3 regions of the Saccharopolyspora sp. NPDC003752 genome follow, and region 2 is predicted to be linked to each of the others. Evidence: riboswitches for the same ligand, from Rfam matches in the RefSeq annotation. Region 2 holds a riboswitch; each other region holds the start of a gene.

Region 1 (6,594 bases), on a different contig from region 2:
AGACCTACCTGGAGTCGCAGCTTCGCGAACTGCAGGACCGGGGCTCGGCCGCGCCCGCCGACAGCAGCGGCAGCCGGTCGTCCGGTCAGCAGGCCAGCTACAGCTTCGGGGCGCGCGCAGCCGAAGCAGGCTGAGCGAGTTCGTCCGCATCGGCGGCGACGGGCTGAACCGCCCGTCGCCGCTGACGTGCATCGGGGGCGTTCGGCGAGGGGCGTGAGGTCGCGTGCTGTTGGTCGTGCTGCTGCTGGTCCTGGTGGCCGGTGGTGTTCTGGCCGGGGCGGTCGCCGCGGGCGAACCGGATCTGGCGTGGCTGTCGGTGCTGATCAGCGTCGTCGGCGTGGCGCTGCTGGTCGCCGATCGGCGGCGGCGCCGGGCCGGGCCGCGCGAGCGGCCGGCGGCGGAGCCCGCGCCGGTAGACGGCAAGGAGCCGGGCGAGGAGCGCAGCAACGCCGCGGAAGCGGCGGATCCGGGCGCCGAGGTGCTGGTGCTCGATGAACGGCCGCGCTACCACGTGCGCACCTGCGAGTGGATCGGTGATCGGAAGACGATCGCGTTGCCGCTGCGCGAGGCCAGGGAGCTCGGCTTCACGCCGTGCGCCCGCTGCGCGCCGAACGCGACGCTGGCCGCCGAGGTCCGCCGCGCGTAGCAGTTTCAATTGAACCTCCGCCCTCCCCGGGGCTCGGGGACGGTTCCGGGTGAAACCGCGCACCGGTGAAAACCGCTGGCGGGCGCCCGGTACCCTGGACTGACCAGGCAATGATCCGGCCATCACCGGGGAGCCTCCGGAAGAACGGGTGCCCGGCCTGGGCGCCTCAGTAGAACCGGACGGGTCCAGCCCGTCACAGCTGGCAACGAGTGGTCGTCGGCGTCGTTCGGCGGCAAGCGGGGTGGTACCGCGGATCTCGTGCGGGCATGCGCGCGAGGTGTCGTCCCCGCGTGGGCACCGGAGTTTCGGTGACCGTGCGGCGGAAACGACACACCGCGAGGAGCACAACCGCGATGGCTTATCCCAAGGTTCAGTTCGGCGACGCCGGTGAGCGCGGCGTGGCAGCCCAGCCCGTGTTCCCCGAGATCGAGCGCCAGGTGCTGGATTTCTGGGCCGACGACAAGACCTTCCGGGCCTCGGTGCAGGCCCGCGAGGCCGGCGCCAACGGCGCCAACGAGTTCGTCTTCTACGACGGGCCGCCGTTCGCCAACGGGCTGCCGCACTACGGGCACCTGCTGACCGGCTACGTCAAGGACGTGGTGCCGCGCTACCAGACCATGCGCGGCCGCCGGGTGGAGCGCCGGTTCGGCTGGGACTGCCACGGGCTGCCCGCCGAGGTGGAGGCGGAGAAGCAGCTCGGCATCACGTCGAAGTCCGAGATCGAGCAGATGGGCGTCGCCGCGTTCAACGACGCGTGCCGGGCCTCGGTGCTGCGCTACACCGCCGAGTGGGAGGACTACGTCACCCGGCAGGCCCGGTGGGTGGACTTCGACAACGACTACAAGACGCTCGACCTGGACTACATGGAAAGCGTCATGTGGGCCTTCAAGACCCTGTGGGACAAGGGTCTGGTCTACGAGGGCTTCCGGGTGCTCTGGTACTGCTGGCGGTGCGAGACGCCGCTGTCCAACACCGAGACCAAGATGGACGACGTCTACCGCCAGCGACAGGACCCGGCGGTGACCGTGGGCCTGCGGCTCAACGCGCCGGGCAAGGCCTTCGACGGCGCGCTGGCCCTGGTGTGGACGACGACCCCGTGGACCATGCCGTCGAACTTCGCAGCGGCCGTGCACCCGGACGTGGACTACGTGCTGGTCGCGCCGCCCAACGCCACCGAGCGCTACGTGCTGGCCGAGGCGCGGCTCGGCGCGTACGCGCGGGAGCTCGGCGAGGACGTGGCCGAGCACGTGGTGGAGCGGGTCAAGGGGGCCGACCTGCTCGGTGTCCGCTACACACCGCCGTTCGACTTCTTCGTCGGCAACCGCAATGCCCACCAGGTGCTGCCCGGGGAGTTCGTCACCACCGAGGACGGCACCGGAATCGTGCACATCGCGCCGTTCGGTGAGGACGACAAGGCCGTCACCGATGCGGCGGATGTCGAGCTGGCGGTCCCGGTCGACGCCCACGGCAAGTTCACCGCCGAGGCTCCGCCTTACGAGGGCCAGCACATCTTCGACGCCAACAAGCAGATCATCCGCGATCTCAAGGACGCCGGGCTCCTGCTGCGGCACGAGACCTACGACCACCCGTACCCGCACTGCTGGCGCTGCGACAACCCGCTCATCCAGCGTCCGGTGTCCTCCTGGTTCGTGGCGGTCAGCCAGTTCAAGGACCGGATGGTCGAGCTGAACCGGCAGATCAACTGGGTGCCGGGGCACATCCGGGACGGCCAGTTCGGCAAGTGGCTGGAGAACGCCCGCGACTGGAACATCTCCCGCAACCGGTACTGGGGTTCGCCGATCCCGGTGTGGGTCTCCGACGACCCGGCCTACCCGCGCACCGACGTCTACGGCTCGCTGGACGAGCTGGAGCGCGACTTCGGGGTGCGGCCGGCGAACCTGCACCGCCCGGAGATCGACGACCTGACCCGGCCGAACCCGGACGACCCGACCGGGAAGTCGACGATGCGCCGGGTGCCGGAGGTGCTGGACTGCTGGTTCGAATCCGGCTCGATGCCGTTCGCCCAGGTGCACTACCCGTTCGAGAACTCGGAGTGGTTCGAGCACCACTACCCGGGCGACTTCATCGTCGAGTACAACGGCCAGACCCGCGGCTGGTTCTACCTGCTGCACGTGCTGGCGACGGCGCTGTTCGACCGGCCGGCGTTCACCAACGTGCTGGCGCACGGCATCGTGCTGGGCGACGACGGCCTGAAGATGTCGAAGTCCAAGCGCAACTACCCGGACGTCAACGAGGTCTTCGACCGCGACGGCTCCGACGCGATGCGCTGGTTCCTGATGGCCAGCCCGATCCTGCGCGGCGGCGACCTGGTGGTCACCGAGCGCGGCATCCGGGACGCGGTGCGCCAGGCGGTGCTGCCGCTGTGGAACTCCTGGTACTTCCTGGCGCTGTACGCAAACGCCGAGGGCGTCTCCGGCGAGTCCAAGGTGGACAGCGAGCACGTGCTGGACCGGTACGTCCTGGCCAAGACGCACGAGCTGGTCGGCGACGTGCAGTCCGCGATGGACTCGTTCGACCTCGCGGGTGCCTGCTCGGAGGTGCGGGACTTCCTGGAGGTGCTGACCAACTGGTACGTGCGCCGGTCCCGCGACCGCTTCTGGGCGGGTGACCGGGACGCGATCAACACGCTGCACACCGTGCTGGAGGTGACCTGCCGGGTGGTGGCGCCGATGCTGCCGCTGACCGCGGAGGCGGTCTGGCGCGGGCTGACCGGCGGTCGCTCGGTGCACCTGGCGGACTGGCCGCTGGTCGACGAGCTGCCCGCGGACGCCGCGCTGGTGACCGCGATGGACGAGGTGCGCCAGGTGTGCTCGTCGGTGTCGAGGCTGCGCAAGTCCAACAACCTCCGGGTGCGGTTGCCGCTGGCCAAGCTCGTGGTCGCCACCCCGGACGCGGAGGCGCTGCGGCCCTTCGCGGACCTGATCCGCGACGAGGTCAACGTCAAGGACCTGGAGCTGAGCACCGACGTCGCCGCGCACGGTCACTTCGAGATCGCGGTGAACGCGCGGGCCGCCGGTCCGCGGCTGGGCCGCGACGTGCAGAAGGTGATCAAGGCGGTGAAGTCGGGCGAGTGGCAGCGTACCGGCGGCACCGTGGTCGCGGCGGGCATCGAGCTGCAGGAGAACGAGTTCGACGAGCGGCTGGTCTCCACCGACCCCGGCGCGGCCTCGGCGCTGCCCGGCGGCAAGGGCCTGGTGGTGCTGGACACCGAGGTGACCCCGGGGCTGGCGGCCGAGGGCCTGGCCCGCGACGTGGTCCGCGTCGTCCAGCAGGCCCGCAAGGAGGCGGACTTCCAGGTCTCCGACCGGATCGCGGTGGCGATCTCGGCCCCGGCCGAGGTCCTGTCGGCCGTCGCCGAGCACCGCGAGTTCATCGCCGCCGAAACGCTGGCGAACGCGGTCGAGTCCGGCGACGTGGCGGACGGTTTCACCGGTACCGTCGGTGACGGCACCGAGATCAAGATCGGTGTCACCAAGGCCTGATCCCGCGAGGTCGAGGGCGCTTTCCACCGGATTTCCCGGCGGGAAGCGCCCTTCGCGCTTCCCGGGGTCGGTGTGACCAAGGCCGCTCCCACGATCCGGGATCACTGTTGTCCGGCGCCGCGGCGGTTTCCTAAGGTCCGTAGTCGAAGGTCATGAGCGCCAGCGTCAAGCCCCGGCTTGCTGGCCGGCAACCCTCCAACCGCGGTGGGGTGCCCCGGGTGAGGACCTGGCCGGTCGTGCAGGGCGATCCGGCAAGCGCGGACCCCTCCTGGGCGGGTCCGATGAGGCCCCCGAGGAGGCCGTCATGTCTTCTGCCGTCATCGACATCCCGAAGCAGTCCGATGTGGACTACCGGATCCCCGCTGTCGTCGGCCGCTCGCTGCAGGTCCCGCTGGTCACCGGCGAGCACATCGGATACGCGAACCTCGATCACGGGGCGAGCGCGCCTTGTCTGGAGCCGGTGCAGTCGGCAGTGGACGAGCTGCTGCCCTGGTACGCGAGCGTGCACCGCGGCGCCGGGTTCGCCTCCCAGGTGTGCACCCGGGTATACGAGGGCGCCCGGGACAAGCTCCGGACCTTCGTCGGCGCCCGGCGAACCGACTCGGTGATCTTCACCCGCAACACCACCGATGCCCTGAACCTGCTGGGGCGGGCGCTGCCGCGCGGCACCTCCGTCGTCGTCTTCGACACCGAGCACCACGCCGCGCTGCTGCCCTGGTCGGGTCCGCGGGTGCGCCGCCTGCCCGCGCCGGAGACCCCGGCGGACGCGGTCGCCGCGCTCGACGCCGCGCTGGCCGAATGCCCGGAGGGGCCGCGGCTGGCGGTGATCACGGGCGCCTCCAACGTCACCGGCGAGGTGTGGCCGGTCGCCGAGCTCGCGAAGGCAGCGCGGCGGCGCGGGGCGCGCACCGTGCTGGACGCCGCGCAGCTCGCGCCGCACCGGCCGGTGCGGATCGGCGAGCTCGATGTCGACTACGTCGCGATCTCCGGGCACAAGCTCTACGCCCCGTTCGGCGCGGGCGCGCTGATCGGCCGCGCGGACTGGCTCAACGCCGCCGAGCCGTACCTGGCGGGCGGCGGCGCGACCCGGCTGGTGCAGGAGCGGTCGGTCAGCTGGACGACCGGGCCGGAGCGGCACGAGGCCGGTTCGCCGAACACCGTCGGCGTGCACGCGCTGGCCAAGGCCTGCGAGACCCTCGCGGCCAACTGGCCGGACGTCGTCGAGCACGAGGAGACGCTGCTGCGCCGGCTGCGGGCCGGGCTGCGCGGCGTGCCAGGGCTGCGCGAGCTGCGGTTGTTCGACGCCGATCACGACCGGGTCGGCGTGGTGAGCTTCACCATCGACGGTCAGGACCCCGGCCTGCTGGCCGCGGCGCTTTCCGCGGAGCACGGCATCGGCGTCCGCGACGGCTTGTTCTGCGCGCACGTGGCCACGCGGCGGCTGCTCTCGCGGGCGGGCTCGGACGCCGACCGCGCGGTGCGCGTCAGCGTCGGGCTGGGCACGACGGCGGAGCACATCGACCGCCTGGTGAACGCGCTGCGGCGGCTGGTGGCAGTGGGTCCGGTCTGGCGCTACGAGCAGGTCGACGGCCGCTGGGTGCCGGTCAACGACCCGCGCCCGCTGCCGGACTTCCTCGGCTGACCGGGACCCGGCTCTGCCTGCCCGTGAGCGTTTTGGGGCGTTCTGGCACCCCAATGCGCTCACGGTACTTGACCAGTGGAAACGGGGCCTCGTGGGCGAAGCGGGACGCAGGGGTGCCGGCCTCGGGGTGACGGTGTGTTCAAGGGCGCATCGCGGGGAGTGGTCCTGCCGGACCGCGTGCGGGCGGGTTCAGGGACAATGGCTGGCGTGAGCACCGAGCAGTCCTCCCCGAGGGAGTCCTCAGCAGAGCAGGCGGGCACCGAGCCGACCCCCGCGGAACAGGCACCCGAGACGCAGGCCGAGGCGGTGGAGCCGCCCAAGCGCGCCTCCGGGAAGCTGCTCGGGTTGCTGGGCGGGGTCGCCGTGGTGGCCCTGGCCATCGACATCCTCACCAAGGTCGCCGTGGTCGCCAACCTGGAGGGCGAGCAGCCGGTCGAGTTGTTCGGCGGCCTGCTCTACCTCGACGTGCTGCGCAACCCCGGTGCCGCGTTCTCGCTGGCCACCGGCATGACCTGGCTGCTCGCGCTGCTCGCCATCGCGGTCGTCGGCGTGATCATCTGGCTGGCGCCGAAGCTGCGCTCGCCGGGCTGGGCGGTGGGGCTCGGCCTGGTGCTCGGCGGTGCCTGCGGCAACCTGGTCGACCGGATCTTCCGAGCCCCCGGACCGCTGCAGGGGCACGTGGTGGACTTCCTGTCGGTGTTCGCGCCGGGCGGCGCGGTGTGGCCGGTGTTCAACGTCGCCGACTCCTGCATCGTCTGCGGCGGCATCCTGGTCGTGCTGATGTCGCTGCTGGGCCGCGACTA
Region 2 (6,594 bases):
TCGCGGATGTCGACTGGTGCGGGGTTCACCCCATCGTCCCATGACACGCCTGGTACTCGGCGTCCAACTCCGGGTCATCCCCGATGCGAGCACCGGCTCCGGGCTGCTGAGCTGGTCCTATGGGTCATTTCGCCGGTTTCGCCCTGGATCGTGCGTTCGGTCACCCGCGCGGTCTGCTGGGTGCCGCGGGCGGCGCGCTGATGGCGCGCGGCAACGCGGCGGCCGAGCACCAGGTGGTGCGGTTGGCCAAGCTGACCGGCGCGGAAGATGTCCTGGTGATCGGGCCCGGGCCCGGCGTGGGGCTGCGAGCGGCAGGCGAGCGTGCGGCGCGGGTGGTCGCGGTCGAACCGTCGGCACCCATGCGGCAGGCATCCTGCCGCCGGTGCGCGGAGCTGCCCAACGTCGCCGTCGAGGACGGCACCGCCGAAGCGACCGGGCAGCCGGACGCCGCGTTCGACGTGGTGCTGAGCGTGAACAACGTCCAGCTGTGGCCGGATCGCGCCACAGCGCTCGCCGAGCTGCACCGCGTGCTCCGGCCCGGCGGCGTCCTGCTGCTGTCGACCCACGAGCGCTGGCTGCCCGGCGGCCGGGCCGGCCTCCACTCCGACGTCCAGGCGGCGGGCTTCGCCGACGTTCAGACCTGGGCCTGGCAACCGGACCACGGCACCGCCCAGGCCCAAACCCGGGCCATCCGGCCGGACTAGGGCCGCCGACGAGTGCCGGCGATCACTCCGGGGCAGGGTCGCGGACGTCGGTCCGGATCGGGTGATCGGCCGGGATTTCGACCAGCACGATGCGCATCCCGTCCGGATCGGCCACCCAGCCCTCGTCGAGGCCCCACGGCTGCCGCGCCGGCTCCGCCAGGACCGTCACGCCACGGCCCCGGAGCCGCTCGAACTCCGCCCGCACGTCCCGCACCTGCAACCAGAGCACCTGATCCGGGCTCGGCCCCGGCCCGCCCGTGCCGGAGATCTCCAGAAAACCCTGCCCCAGGAAGAAAACCGTGCCACCGGGGAACTCCCGCGAGACGGCCAGCCCGAGCACATCGCGGTAGAACCGCAACGACCGCTGCCAATCCCGCGGCCGGAGGATCAATCGGCTGTTCAAGACCTCCATGCCCCGTTTCTACCCGTGCGGACCGGCGGCCGCCGAGCAACCGGGGCCATCAGGCGATGCCGAGGAGCACCACCCCGGCCAGGACCACCACGGCACCCGTCATCCGGCGCGTCGGCTGGGCTTCGCCCAGGAGCCGCCAGGCCAGCAGGCCCGCTAGGACGATGCTCAGCTCCCGGGCCGGGGCCACCAGGCTCACCGGGGCGAGCTGCATCGCGAACAGGACGAGGATGTACGCCAGCGGCGACAGCAACGCCACCGCCAGGATCTCGCGGCGGTGCTCCCGCCACGTGCGCGCGATCTGGGTCCGCCGGGTCGCCGCGTACGGGCTGAGCATCACCGAGCGGGCGAAGTTGCTCGTCCAGTCGAACACCAGCGGAGAAAGCGCCAGGCCCGTCACCGCGTGCGCGTCCCACACCGTGTAGATCGCGATCAGCGAGCCGGTCAGCAGGCCGAAACCGACGCCCGCCAGGCTCGCGCCGGAACGCGGTACCCCGTCGGACAGGCCGATCACGAACACCCCGGCGACCACCAGCAGCCCGCCGAGCACCCCGAGCCAGCCCGGGCGCTCCCCCAGGACCACCACCGCGATGATCATCGCCAGCATCGGGCCAGTGCCGCGGGCCAGCGGGTACACCACCGACATGTCGCCGACCGCGTAGCCGCGCTGCAGCAGCAGGAAGTACGCCAGGTGCACGACCGCACTGACCAGCACGCCCAGCAGCCAGTCGCCCAGCACGGGCATCCCAGTCCAGAGCAGCGATCCCGCCGCCACCGGCAGGTACAGCACGGCGCTGCACGTCGCAGTCAGCCACACGAACCCGGCACCGGCCGACCCGGCGCGCTTGGCGAAGAAGTTCCACCCCGCGTGCGCGAACGCGGCGGTGACGACGAGGAGAACGGCGGCCAGGCCCATGGGAACCCTCTCCGTGCCACGCGGGCGCGCGGCATCCGGGTTCCTCCAGGCTTTTGTCCCGTCAGATGTGCGACCGCACTCCTTCCGCGATCGCCGGTGCCGCTCGGACCGGTCCCCCGCGCTCCTAGTTGTGGTGACCTGCAGCGGAGCGGGAGCGGAACCCTAGGCACAACCAGACGTTGATGTTACTCCGTCCGATTCCCGCGTCTACACGCCCGCGGCGAGCTTCCAGCCGAGGCTGATGACGAGCCCGACGACCACCGTCAGGAAAACCCGCCGCACGAAACCGGATCCGCGCTTCGCGGCGACCATCGCGCCGAGGACGCTGCCCGCCATGTTGCTCGCGGCCATCACCAGCGCCAAGCCCCACAGCACCTTGCCCGCCGGGATGAAGAACGCGAGCGCGCCGATGTTCGTGGCGACGTTGACGACCTTCGCCGTCGCCGATGCAGTGACGAACGCGAAACCGACCAGGCCGACGAGCAGGAACACCAGGAACGAGCCGGTACCGGGCCCCGCGATGCCGTCCCAGAAGCCGATCAGGGCGCCGCCGGCGAGCATCACGAGCAGCTGCGCACGCCGCTCGAAGCGCGGCGCATCGGACGAACCCAGCTCGGGCTTGCGCCAGGTGTAGATGCCGACGACCGCCAACGCGACCAGCACGATGACGTTGAGGACCTGCGACGGAAGCGCATCGGCCAGGACGGCTCCGCCCAGCGACCCGAGCAGCGCGACGATCGCCATCGACAGCGCGGCCTGCCAGTCGATCGGCGTCCGCTTCGCATACGTCCGGGCGGCGGCCGCTGTCCCGGCGATCGCCGCCACCTTGTTGGTGGCCAGCGAGTAGATCACCTCGCCGCCGGGCAGGAGCAGCAGCATCGCGGGCAGCTGGATCAGGCCGCCACCGCCCACGATGGCGTCGACCGCCCCGGCCAGGAACGCGGCGCAGCAGAGGAACAACAGCCCGGCCAGGGAAAGTTCCGCGAATCCGGGCCAGTTCAACGCATCGAGCACGAAGAGTGACCCTATGGTCCGCAGGCGCGGGATCCGAGCCGATGTGACCGCCGTCGCCCGGTCCCGCCCGCCACCATCGGCGCAGGTGGCCGCTGTTAACATGGACGACCGTGCCGTGCGGCATTCCGCCGTGGAGGAAATCTGCCCTGGGGGCAGCGCCGACAACAGCGCGGCACGATCGATTCAACAGACTGAGAAGAGGCGCCACAGTGGCCAACATCAAGTCCCAGATGAAGCGGATCAAGACCAACGAGCTGGCCCGGCAGCGGAACAAGGCCGTGAAGTCCGCGGTCAAGACCGCCATCCGCAAGTTCCGCGAGGCCGCTGACGCCGGCGAGAAGGACAAGGCCATCGAGCTGCAGCAGGCCGCCAGCCGCGCGCTGGACAAGGCCGCCAGCAAGGGCGTCATCCACAAGAACCAGGCCGCGAACAAGAAGTCCGCGCTGGCGCAGCGCGCCAACCAGCTCTGAGCTGAGGCCGAGCTTCCGGCCCCCTTCCCGCACGGGGAGGGGGCCGTTTGCATTCACGGGAAAGCGCGGGTCACGAACGCTGGTTGCGGAGCTCCACGAGCCGGAGGACGGTCCGCTCCAGGGCGTAGGTGGCGTCGGCGGCCATGCCCTTGACCCCGGCGTTGACCTCCGCGACCGCCTGCAGCGCTTGCGCGAGGCTCGATGCGTTCCAGCCGCGGGACTGCGCCAGCGCCTTCTTCACCTTCCACGCGGGCATGCCGAGCTCGCCCGCCAGCCGGAACGGATCGTTCCGGCCGCCCGCTGCGGCGACCCGGCCGATGGTGCGCACCGAATCGGCGAGGGCATCGGCGATCAGCACGTGCGGAACGCCGAGCTGCACGGCCCACCGCAAGGCCTCCAGCGCCGCCGCCCGATCACCGGTCACCGCCTTCTCCGCGACCGCGAACCCGGTCACCTCCGCGCGCCCGCGGTGGTAGCGGCGCACCGCCGTCTCGTCGACCTTGCCGCCGGTGTCGGCGACCAGCTGCGTCGCCGCGGCCGACAGCTCGCGCAGGTCCGAACCGACCGATTCGATCAGCGCGACCACACCGGCCGCATCGGTCTTCCCGCCGGCCCGGCGCACCTCGTCGCGGACGAACGCCTCCCGCTCCGCGGGCTTGGTGATCTTGTTGCACTCGGTGACGCGCGCGCCGAGTTTGCGCAGCGCATTGGGCAGTTCCTTGGCGTGCTTCGACCGGCCGCCGCCGGTGTGCACGACGACGAGCGTGACGCCGTCCGCCGGCTGCCGGGCGTACGTCAGCAGCGCTTCGGCGATCTCCTTGCCCGCGTCCTGCGCGGACTCCACGGCCAGCACCCGGCCCTCGGCGAACAACGAAGGGCTGAGCAGCTCCGCCAGCTCCGGAGGAGTGAGTTCACTCACCTTCACCCGGCGCAGCTCGGCCTCCGGGTCCACGGCGCGGGCCGCTCCGACGGCCGCCCACAGCGCGCGTTCCACCAGCAGTTCTTCGTCGCCGATAACCAGATGCAGCGGATCGGGGACCACGGCCGGTGCGCTCATGCACGCATCGTCGCACGCACCCGCGACTGTCCCGCCATCTGGATCGTGCTGGCCAGAACCCGGCGCGGTCCACTAGCGTTGCCAGCACAACCGAATAGCTCATCCAGAGGGGCAGAGGGAACGGCCCGATGAAGCCCCGGCAACCGTTCGTCAGCGAATCGTGATTTCACCCGCGAGGTCTCTGACGAAAGCGGTGCCAATTCCGACCCGTCCGCGGGACAGATGAGGAGAGGACCTCGCGATGACCGCTGCTGCCCATGCCCAGAATTCGGCGAAGAAGACCTACGACCTGGGCAATGCCGTCGAACTGGTGTCCAAGGAAGAGGGCCACCGGCAGCCGCTGGCCCCGGAATTCGTCTCCTTGGAAGACTTCTCCCCGCTCGAGGTCGCGTACGACTTCGGCCGGATCCGCCGCGAGGACATCGAGGCCGGCCCGCGTTCCATCTGGCGCTACAAGCAGCTGCTCCCGGTTCCCTCCAACGTCGAGGAGCACCCGAACACCGACCCGGGCTGTACCCGGCTGATCCGGGCCGACAACCTCGCGAAGGCGTTGGGCGTCAAGCGGATCTGGATCAAGGACGACACCGGCAACCCGACCCACTCCTTCAAGGACCGCGTCGTCGCGGTGGCGCTGGCCGCCGCCCGCGAATTCGGCTTCAAGGTGCTGGCCTGCCCCTCCACCGGCAACCTCGCCAACGCGGTGGCCGCAGCCGCGGCCCGCGCCGGCTGGGACTCGGTGGTGCTGGTGCCCAAGACCCTGGAGCGCGCCAAGATCCTGATGAGCGCGGTCTACGACGGTTCGCTGCTGGCCGTCGACGGCAACTACGACGACGTGAACCGGCTGGCCACCGAGCTCGCCGCCGAGCACGAGGACTGGGCGTTCGTCAACGTCAACGTCCGGCCCTACTACTCCGAAGGCTCGAAGACCCTGGCCTTCGAGGTCGCCGAGCAGCTCGGCTGGCGCATCCCCGAGCAGATCGTGGTGCCGATCGCCTCCGGCTCGCAGCTGACCAAGGTCTACAAGGGATTCAACGAGCTCGGCCAGGTCGGCCTGGTGGAGCCGAGCCCGGTGCGGATCTTCGGTGCGCAGGCCACCGGCTGCTCCCCGGTGTCGACGGCGTACAAGAACGGCCACGACGTGGTCCAGCCGGTGCGGCCGGACACCATCGCCCGGTCGCTGGCCATCGGCGCTCCCGCCGACGGCCCCTACGTGCTCGACATCGTGCGCAAGACCGGCGGCGCCATCGAGGACGTCACCGACGACGAGGTCCGCGACGGCATCCGGCTGCTGGCGCGCACCGAGGGCATCTTCGCCGAGACGGCCGGTGGGGTCACCGTGGCCACGGCGAAGAAGCTCATCGAGGCGGGCAAGATCGACCCCGACGCCGAGACCGTGCTGCTGATCACCGGTGACGGCCTGAAGACCCTGGACGCGGTGCAGGACCAGATCGGCCCGAAGGCCACCGTCGCGCCGACCACCGAAGCGGTCAACCAGGCGCTCGGCCTCTGAGCCGACCTGACGACCTGGTTCGAGGGCGTGGCGTCACCGCACGGCGGTGGCGCCGCGCTTTCGTCCACAAGGGACGACTGCGGACGCTCGGGTCGCCTCGTCCTACGACTCGCCTGCGCGCAGCGGGTCGCCCCGGGCTGCGTAGCGGGGGCCATGCGGGCCGGGCAGGATCGCGATATCTCCTTCCTGGTCGGTGCGCAGCACTTTCGTGCCCGCACGGGTGAGGTTGTCGACGATGAACGGGCTGGGGTGCCCGTAGGTGTTGCCGGCGCCGACGCTGATCACGGCCAGCCTCGGGCGCACTGCTTGCAGGAAACGCGGTGTGGTGTAACGGGATCCGTGGTGCGGGACCTTGAGCACATCGGCCCGGAGATCCGCACCGGAGGACACCAGCCGCCCCTGCCCGGGCAGTTCGACGTCGCCGGTGAGCAGAACCCGGCCGGCCGGGGTGGTCGCCAGCAGCACGATCGACGCGTCGTTGGCGTCGTCGGCCGACTGTGTGCGGGCCAGCACC
Region 3 (6,594 bases), on a different contig from region 2:
TTGCTGGGGCCGGTGGGCACCGAGTCCGCACCATCGCCGTGCACGTCGATGCCGGGTTCCTCGGCGACCAGCACGGTGACCTCGTCGGTCATCGACAGCGCCTGGAAGACGGTGACCAGCTCGTGGTAGCCGTCCGGGCGCGGGTCACCGACCGACAGGTGCAGGTTCACCTTGGCCGGGACGCGAACGGTGATGGGTGTAGGAACCACGGAGAGCACTCTTAGAGCGTACGTGTAGAGGAAACCCCGCCGCCGACTTCCCTGCGTATAAGAGCCTATCCAGCCCACCTTTCGGAGCGGTGCGGGTAGCGGAACCTCAGACGCCGCCTGGACTCCGGGATCCCCGACACACGTATGCCCAATACGACGCGTCGGGGCTGTCCTCGCCAAGAACCCCGTCGGGGTGGGCACAGCCTGAGAACCCGCGGCGGTGCTAGTTGCGTGCGTGGGCTAAGCGGCTCCGCCGCTTCAAGAACAAAGCGGAAAATGCGGTGAAGGGCGCTTCCCGGCGATCAACTCGCCGGGAAGCGCCCTCCAGCGCGGATGCTGCGATCAGGCCGCCGGGATGACCGCGACGCCGCCGTACTTCTGGTTGATGAAGTCCTTGACCTGCTGGGACCGCAGCAGCTCGGCGAGCTTCTGGATCCGCGGGTCCTTCTCCAGCGCCGGGCTGGTCACCAGGCCGTTGGCGTACGGGTTGTTCTCCGGGCTCTCCACGAGGACCGGGTTCTGCAGGTTCGCCTTGATCGCGTAGTTGCCGTTGACCACCGCGGCGGCGGCGTCGTCCACCGAGCGCGGCAGCTGGTCCGGCGACAGGTCCTTGAACTTGATGTTCTTGGGGTTCTCCGCGATCGCCGACTCCAACCGGGTGCCCACCGCGGCGTCCGGCTTGAGCTTGATCAGGCCGCCCTGCTCCAGCAGCTTCAGGCTGCGGAACTGGTTCGCCGGGTCGTTGGACAGCGTGACCGTCGCGCCGTCCTGGACCTCCTGCAGCGACTTGACCTTGTTGGAGTACACCGCGAGCGGCTCCAGGTGCACGGCCTGGATCCAGACGAAGTCGCCGCCGCGCTGCTTGCGGTACTCGTCCAGGTAGGGCTGGTGCTGGAAGTAGTTCGCCTCCAGCTCGCCGTGCGCGACGGCCTCGTTCGGCCGGTTGTAGTCGTCGAACTTGACGATCTCGATGTCGAGCCCGGCCTGCTTCGCCAGGTTGTCCTTGACGTACTGCAGGATCTCGCCGTGCGGCGTCGGGCTGACCGCGACCCGCAGCGGGGCGTTCGGGTCCGAGGAGGCCTGGCCGCCGCCACCTCCGCACGCGGCCAGCACCACGCCGGCCGCGGCCACCAGGGCGGCAAAACGCAAACGCATCAGAGTTCGTCCTTTCTGGACAGTGGTTGGGAGGTCGTCCCAAGCAGGAAGAGGTTCGGGTGGGCGTCGCCCACGAGGTCAGCTCGTCGCGGTCCGGCGCCGGTCGACGAGCTTCGCGGTCCGGTCGGTGATCAGCTGCATCGCGAAGGCCAGCACGCCGAGCACGACCACCGATCCCCACAGGATCCGGTCGTCGTAGCCCTGGTAGCCGTCCTGGATCGCGGTCGTGCCCAGCCCGCCGCCGCCGATCGCGCCGGCCATCGCGGCATAGCCGACCAGCGCCACGGCGGTGACGCCGACCGCGCCGACCAGCGCGGCCCGCGCCTCGCCGAGCAGCACCGTCCACACGATCCGCAGCTTGCTCGATCCGGTCGTGATCGCAGCCTCGACCACGGTGAAGCTGACCTCGCGCAACGCGTTCTGCGTCAGCCGCGCGAAGAACGGGATGGCGCCGATGGTCAGCGGCACGATCACCGCGGTGCTGCCGATCGACGTGCCGATCAGCAGCCGGGTGAACGACGCCAGCACCACCAGCAGAACGACGAACGGCACCGAACGCACCACGTCGACGACCACGCCGAGCACCCGGTACAGCACGGGCTTCGGGTTCAGGCCGACCGGCGAGGTCAGGTGCAGCAGCACCCCGAGCGGCAGGCCTCCCAGCACCGCCAGCAGGGTCGACACCAACACCATGTAGAGCGTGTCGATCGTCGCTTCACCAAGAATTCCAAGGACCTCCGACCAGGGGGTCACATCACTCACGCAGCAGCTCCGTCAACGCACACCGGGGCGCGTCGCACATGCGCGTCCCGCTCGACCATCCACTTCAGGGCCGCCTCGGCTCGCTCGCCGGTCAGGCCCACCTTGAACTTCGCCACGGGCGTGTCACCCAGCCTGGTCAACCCGCCGCCCAGGATCGCGAGCTCGACCCCGAACCGGCCGGCGGCCTCCGGCAGCAACGCGCCGACCGCGGCGAAACCGACCAGCACGACCTCGGCGACGACGTCGTGCCGGCCGCCGGGCCGCAGCGAATCGCCCTGGTCGGTGCCGGGCAGCAGCGTGTCGCCCACCCGGCTGCCGGGCTCGGCGACGAGGTCGATGACCTTGCCGTGCTCGACCACCCGGCCGTCCTCCAGCACCGCGACGTCGTCGGCGATCTTGCGCACCACGGCCATGTCGTGGGTGACCACCAGCACGGTGACGCCCAGTTCGGCGCGGGCGCGGTCCAGCACCGTGAGCACCGAGTCGGTGGTGCTCGGGTCGAGCGCCGAGGTCGGCTCGTCGGCCAGCAGCACCGACGGCTTGGCGGCCAGCGCACGCGCCACCGCGATCCGCTGGCGCTGCCCGCCGGAGAGCTGGTCGGGGTAGACGGAGGCCTTATCGGTCAGGCCCACGAGGTCCAGCAGCTCGCCGACGCGGGTGCGCCGCTGCGGGCCGCTGACACCGGCCGCTTCCAGCGGCAACGCGACGTTGCCCGCGGCGGTGCGCTGGCGCAGCAGCGAATCGCCTTGCGGCACAACGCCGATCTGGCGACGCGCCGCGCGAAGCGCCTTGCCGCCGAGGGAAACGAGGTCGGTGCCGTCGACGCGGATGGCGCCGCCGTCCGGCTTCTCCAGCAGCGCGATGCACCGGGCCAGGGTCGACTTGCCGGCCCCGCTCGGACCGACCACCCCGCACACCGCACCGGCCGAAACCTCCATCGACACGCCGTCGAGGGCGCGGACGGTTCCGTTGTTGTGCTGGAAGGACTTGGTCAGGTTCTCAACTGTGATCACGATCGGCTCCACATCAGCTCGCGACGGCCGCGCGCACGACAGGGCGGCAGGCCAAGGAACTTCGGAAAGGGAGGAAGAGCTGGGTCACATCTCGCGACGACAGGCGGTGGTGGTGCGACGCCCGTGGTCGATGACGCGACGCTGCGTCAGCAGCCTCCGGATGTGGTTCTGCCGGGATCGGGCCAGCTGAGCTCGGGTCTGACCCGCAGGCGGGCTGGCTAACAGCGCGTTGGAATCCACAACAACTCCATCGGTCCTGGCGTTAGCACCTGCCCATCGGGTGGTTGCTGCGGCGTCGCGGAGCCAGGTCTCTCGGCCGCTCGGGATGGATTTCCCGAATAGTAGAACCCACTGGCGGATTCCAGCGCAAGTTGATAGTCGTCACTTTCCGAAATCGTCTGTCAAATCACACACCCGGACGAGCGGGAATTTTCCTGGCGCGCCAGGTGTTCTCAGTGACTCCGAGTAGTGGATCGACCTCGGTTGGCAAGCGCCCGGACGGGTGGTTCAGCGACCGCTCTCGGTAGCCGCGGCCTCCGCGATGCGCGCGAAGTCGGCGATCTCCAACTGCTCACCGCGAATCGACGGATCCACCCCGGCGGCCCGGAGGACTTCCTCCGCGCGCGCCGCGGACCCGGCCCAGCCGGACAGCGCGGCGCGCAACGTCTTGCGCCGCTGGGCGAACGCCGCGTCCACCACCCGGAAGACCTCCGCGCGCGGCGCGGTCGACGGCGGTTCGACGCGCTCGAACGACACCAGCCCGGAGTCCACATTGGGCACCGGCCAGAACACCTTGCGCGGCACCGGACCCGCGCGCCGCACGTCGGCGTACCACGCGGCCTTGGCGCTGGGCACGCCGTAGACCCGGCTGCCCGGCTTGGCGGCCATCCGGTCGGCGACCTCGGACTGCACCATGACCAGGCCGTGCCGCAGGCTCGGCAGTTCGGCCAGCAGGTGCAGCACCACCGGCACGGCGACGTTGTACGGCAGGTTCGCGACCAGCGCGGTCGGCGGCGCCGGGAAGTCCGCGGCGGTCACCCGCAGGGCGTCGGCCTCGATCACGGTGAGCCGGTCGGCCAGCGCCGGGGCGAACTCGGCGGCGGTGCGCGGCAGCCGCGCCGCGAGCACCGGATCGATCTCGACGGCCGTCACGGCACCGGCGGCCGGGAGCAGGGCGAGCGTCAGGGAGCCCAGGCCGGGGCCGACCTCCAGCACGACGTCGTCCGCCGTGACCGACGCCGAGGCCACGATGCGGCGCACCGTGTTCGGGTCGTGCACGAAGTTCTGGCCGAGCTTCTTCGTCGGGCGGATGTCGAGCTCCTCGGCCAACCGGCGCACGTCGGCCGGGCCGAGCAGAGTCGCCTGCTGGTCGTCCACACGGAAAAACTACCCGCGCCCCGAAGCCACCGTCCCCGCACCCCGACCAGCAGAACCACGAAGGGCACCTACCACCGGACCATCCGGCGAGAGGCGCCCTTCATTTCGCGCAACGCACATGATCGACACCCGGACGAAGCCGCTTCGACCATCCGCTCGACCGCGAGCGCGACGCCCAGTCCGCGTGATCGAAAGCCGCCGCAAGCGGCGTAGCCGCTTAGCCCACGCACGCAACTAGCACCGCTGCGGGTTCTCAGACGTCGTCTGGCGAGGACAGCCCCGACGCGTCGTATTGGACATACGTGTGTCGGGGATCCCGGAGTCCAGGCGGCGTCTGAGGTTCCGCCACCCGCACCGTCACGCAAAATGCGTCTGGAATACCGCTTGTCAGCTGAGGCCCAGCTTGGAGGAGCAGCCCGGCCAGGCTCCGTAGCCGCCGCCGCGGGCCGCGCGGACCTTCTCCGCGACCGCGATCTGCTGCTCGCGGCTCGCCTGGTGCGGGTACGGCGCGTACTGGTCGCCGCCGTAGGCGTCCCAGGTGGACTTGTTGAACTGCAGGCCGCCGTAGTAGCCGTTGCCGCTGTTGATCGCCCAGTTGCCGCCGGCCTCGCACTGCGCCAGCTTGTCCCAGACCCCGCTGTTCGGCGGCTGCTTCCCGCCGACGCGCACGACCTTGGGCTGCGCTTCCTTGGTGATCTTCTCGCCGACGGCTTCCCGGCCGATCTCGTCGCCGTTGCGCGTGGTGACCCGGGTGAACACGATCTTCTCGCCGGGCACGCCGGGGAACTCGACCCGCTCCTCGCCCTTGAACATCGTGTTGTCGACGATCTCCTGCACCGGGGGCGCGACCGGCATCGTCACGTTGATGACCATGCTGCCGGTGCGGTCGATGCGGATCTCGGCGCCGGTGACCAGCCGCTGGTCGCCGCCGGGCGTGATCGTGTCCTCGGGGCCGAGTTCGAGCTTCTGCTCCTTGACCAGCTCGTCGATGTTGACGGCGGTCGTGGTCAGCTGCCGCGGCTCGTTGCCACCGTCGATGACGGTGATGTTCTTGCTGGTCTTGACGACCAGGTCCAGGCCCTGCTCGGGCACGGCCATGGTGCGGTCGGCGGAAAGCCACGCCCCGTCGGCCTGCACGCCGAGCTGGCGCAGCGCCTGGTCCACCGTGACCGAGCGGACCCATTCCTCGCGCGGCTCGCCGTCGACGGTCAGCTTCAGCAGCCGACCGCGGTCGAGGGTGATGGTGTCGCCGTGGCTGACCTTGGCCTGCGGCGAGGGGCTCAGCGCGTCGTGCTGGCCGACGGCGATGCCCTCGTCCTCGAGCACGTCGGCGACGGTGCCCTCGTAGGTGCTGACGGTGCGCTCGTGCCCGTCGACCTCGACGGTCACCGACTTGTCCATCGCGGCGGCCGCGCCGCCGGTGCCGGTGAGGGTGAGCAGCACGCCGGCCACCGCGCCCTTGAGGAAGCGCCGCTTCCAGGTGGCGATCGCGTCGACGACCTCCTGCGGCGGGGTGTCGTCCTCCTCCGCCTCCGGCAACGCGTCCGGGATGACCAGCGGCGGCAGCACCGTGGTCTCGGCGTTGATCAGCCGGATGACCTCGTCGACGTCGATCTCGGCGGTCGCGAGCATGTCCGCGGCGTCCGGGCCGAGAACGTCGTAGATGTCCGCCGGGGTGATCTCGAGCGAGCCCGGCGGGAAGCTCGGGTGGTCCTCGGCCGGGTACCGCTGCGGCTCCGGGCGGTCCAGGAGTCCGACTGCGGTGTGCTGCTCGGCCTGGACCGGGGTGAACCAGTCCGTCGCAGGCTCGAAGGATTCGGCCCAGTAGCCGTCGTCCGACCGGTAGGCATGGCCGGGATAGCTGGGCTCGCCGCGTCCGTTCACAGGGTCGTTACCTCCCGAAGGCGGAAGTCGCGCTCGCGTGATGCGGAGCGGAGGTGGCGTCGGGCGAGACCCATGTCGTCGCTCAACTCCCTCGCTCCTCGCGTGCACACAACCTTCGTGCTTCGTGTCTGTATCCGACTCCCGCAGCCAAGCGCCGTCCTAGCCGACCGAGGCTCCGTTGCCCACGGCCCGCT

Evidence for each region. Region 2 has a riboswitch for S-adenosylmethionine ahead of thrC (threonine synthase). Riboswitches for the same ligand answer to the same signal wherever they lie in the genome.
Region 1: another riboswitch for S-adenosylmethionine. It lies ahead of ACWEV3_RS21230 (aminotransferase class V-fold PLP-dependent enzyme); the one in region 2 lies ahead of thrC (threonine synthase).
Region 3: another riboswitch for S-adenosylmethionine. It lies ahead of ACWEV3_RS29800 (methionine ABC transporter ATP-binding protein); the one in region 2 lies ahead of thrC (threonine synthase).

What each region holds. Positions count from the first base shown of each region.
Region 1 is NZ_JBSGJZ010000015.1:142,011-148,604, forward strand. It holds gene wag31 (DivIVA-like cell division protein Wag31) at 1-134, shown strand, start outside; gene ACWEV3_RS21220 (hypothetical protein) at 224-646, shown strand; gene ileS (isoleucine--tRNA ligase) at 1,000-4,149, shown strand; SAM riboswitch class IV at 4,298-4,413, shown strand; gene ACWEV3_RS21230 (aminotransferase class V-fold PLP-dependent enzyme) at 4,454-5,791, shown strand; gene lspA (signal peptidase II) at 5,990-6,594, shown strand, end outside.
Region 2 is NZ_JBSGJZ010000001.1:399,496-406,089, forward strand. It holds gene ACWEV3_RS01945 (class I SAM-dependent methyltransferase) at 120-704, shown strand; gene ACWEV3_RS01950 (VOC family protein) at 727-1,116, opposite strand; gene ACWEV3_RS01955 (EamA family transporter) at 1,166-2,029, opposite strand; gene ACWEV3_RS01960 (TSUP family transporter) at 2,237-3,043, opposite strand; gene rpsT (30S ribosomal protein S20) at 3,253-3,513, shown strand; gene holA (DNA polymerase III subunit delta) at 3,584-4,570, opposite strand; SAM riboswitch class I at 4,667-4,799, shown strand; gene thrC (threonine synthase) at 4,812-6,080, shown strand; gene ACWEV3_RS01980 (ComEC/Rec2 family competence protein) at 6,183-6,594, opposite strand, start outside.
Region 3 is NZ_JBSGJZ010000028.1:14,955-21,548, forward strand. It holds gene ACWEV3_RS29785 (4-(cytidine 5'-diphospho)-2-C-methyl-D-erythritol kinase) at 1-209, opposite strand, end outside; gene ACWEV3_RS29790 (MetQ/NlpA family ABC transporter substrate-binding protein) at 552-1,364, opposite strand; gene ACWEV3_RS29795 (ABC transporter permease subunit) at 1,443-2,126, opposite strand; gene ACWEV3_RS29800 (methionine ABC transporter ATP-binding protein) at 2,123-3,139, opposite strand; SAM riboswitch class I at 3,384-3,471, opposite strand; gene rsmA (16S rRNA (adenine(1518)-N(6)/adenine(1519)-N(6))-dimethyltransferase RsmA) at 3,647-4,516, opposite strand; gene ACWEV3_RS29810 (transglycosylase family protein) at 4,904-6,400, opposite strand.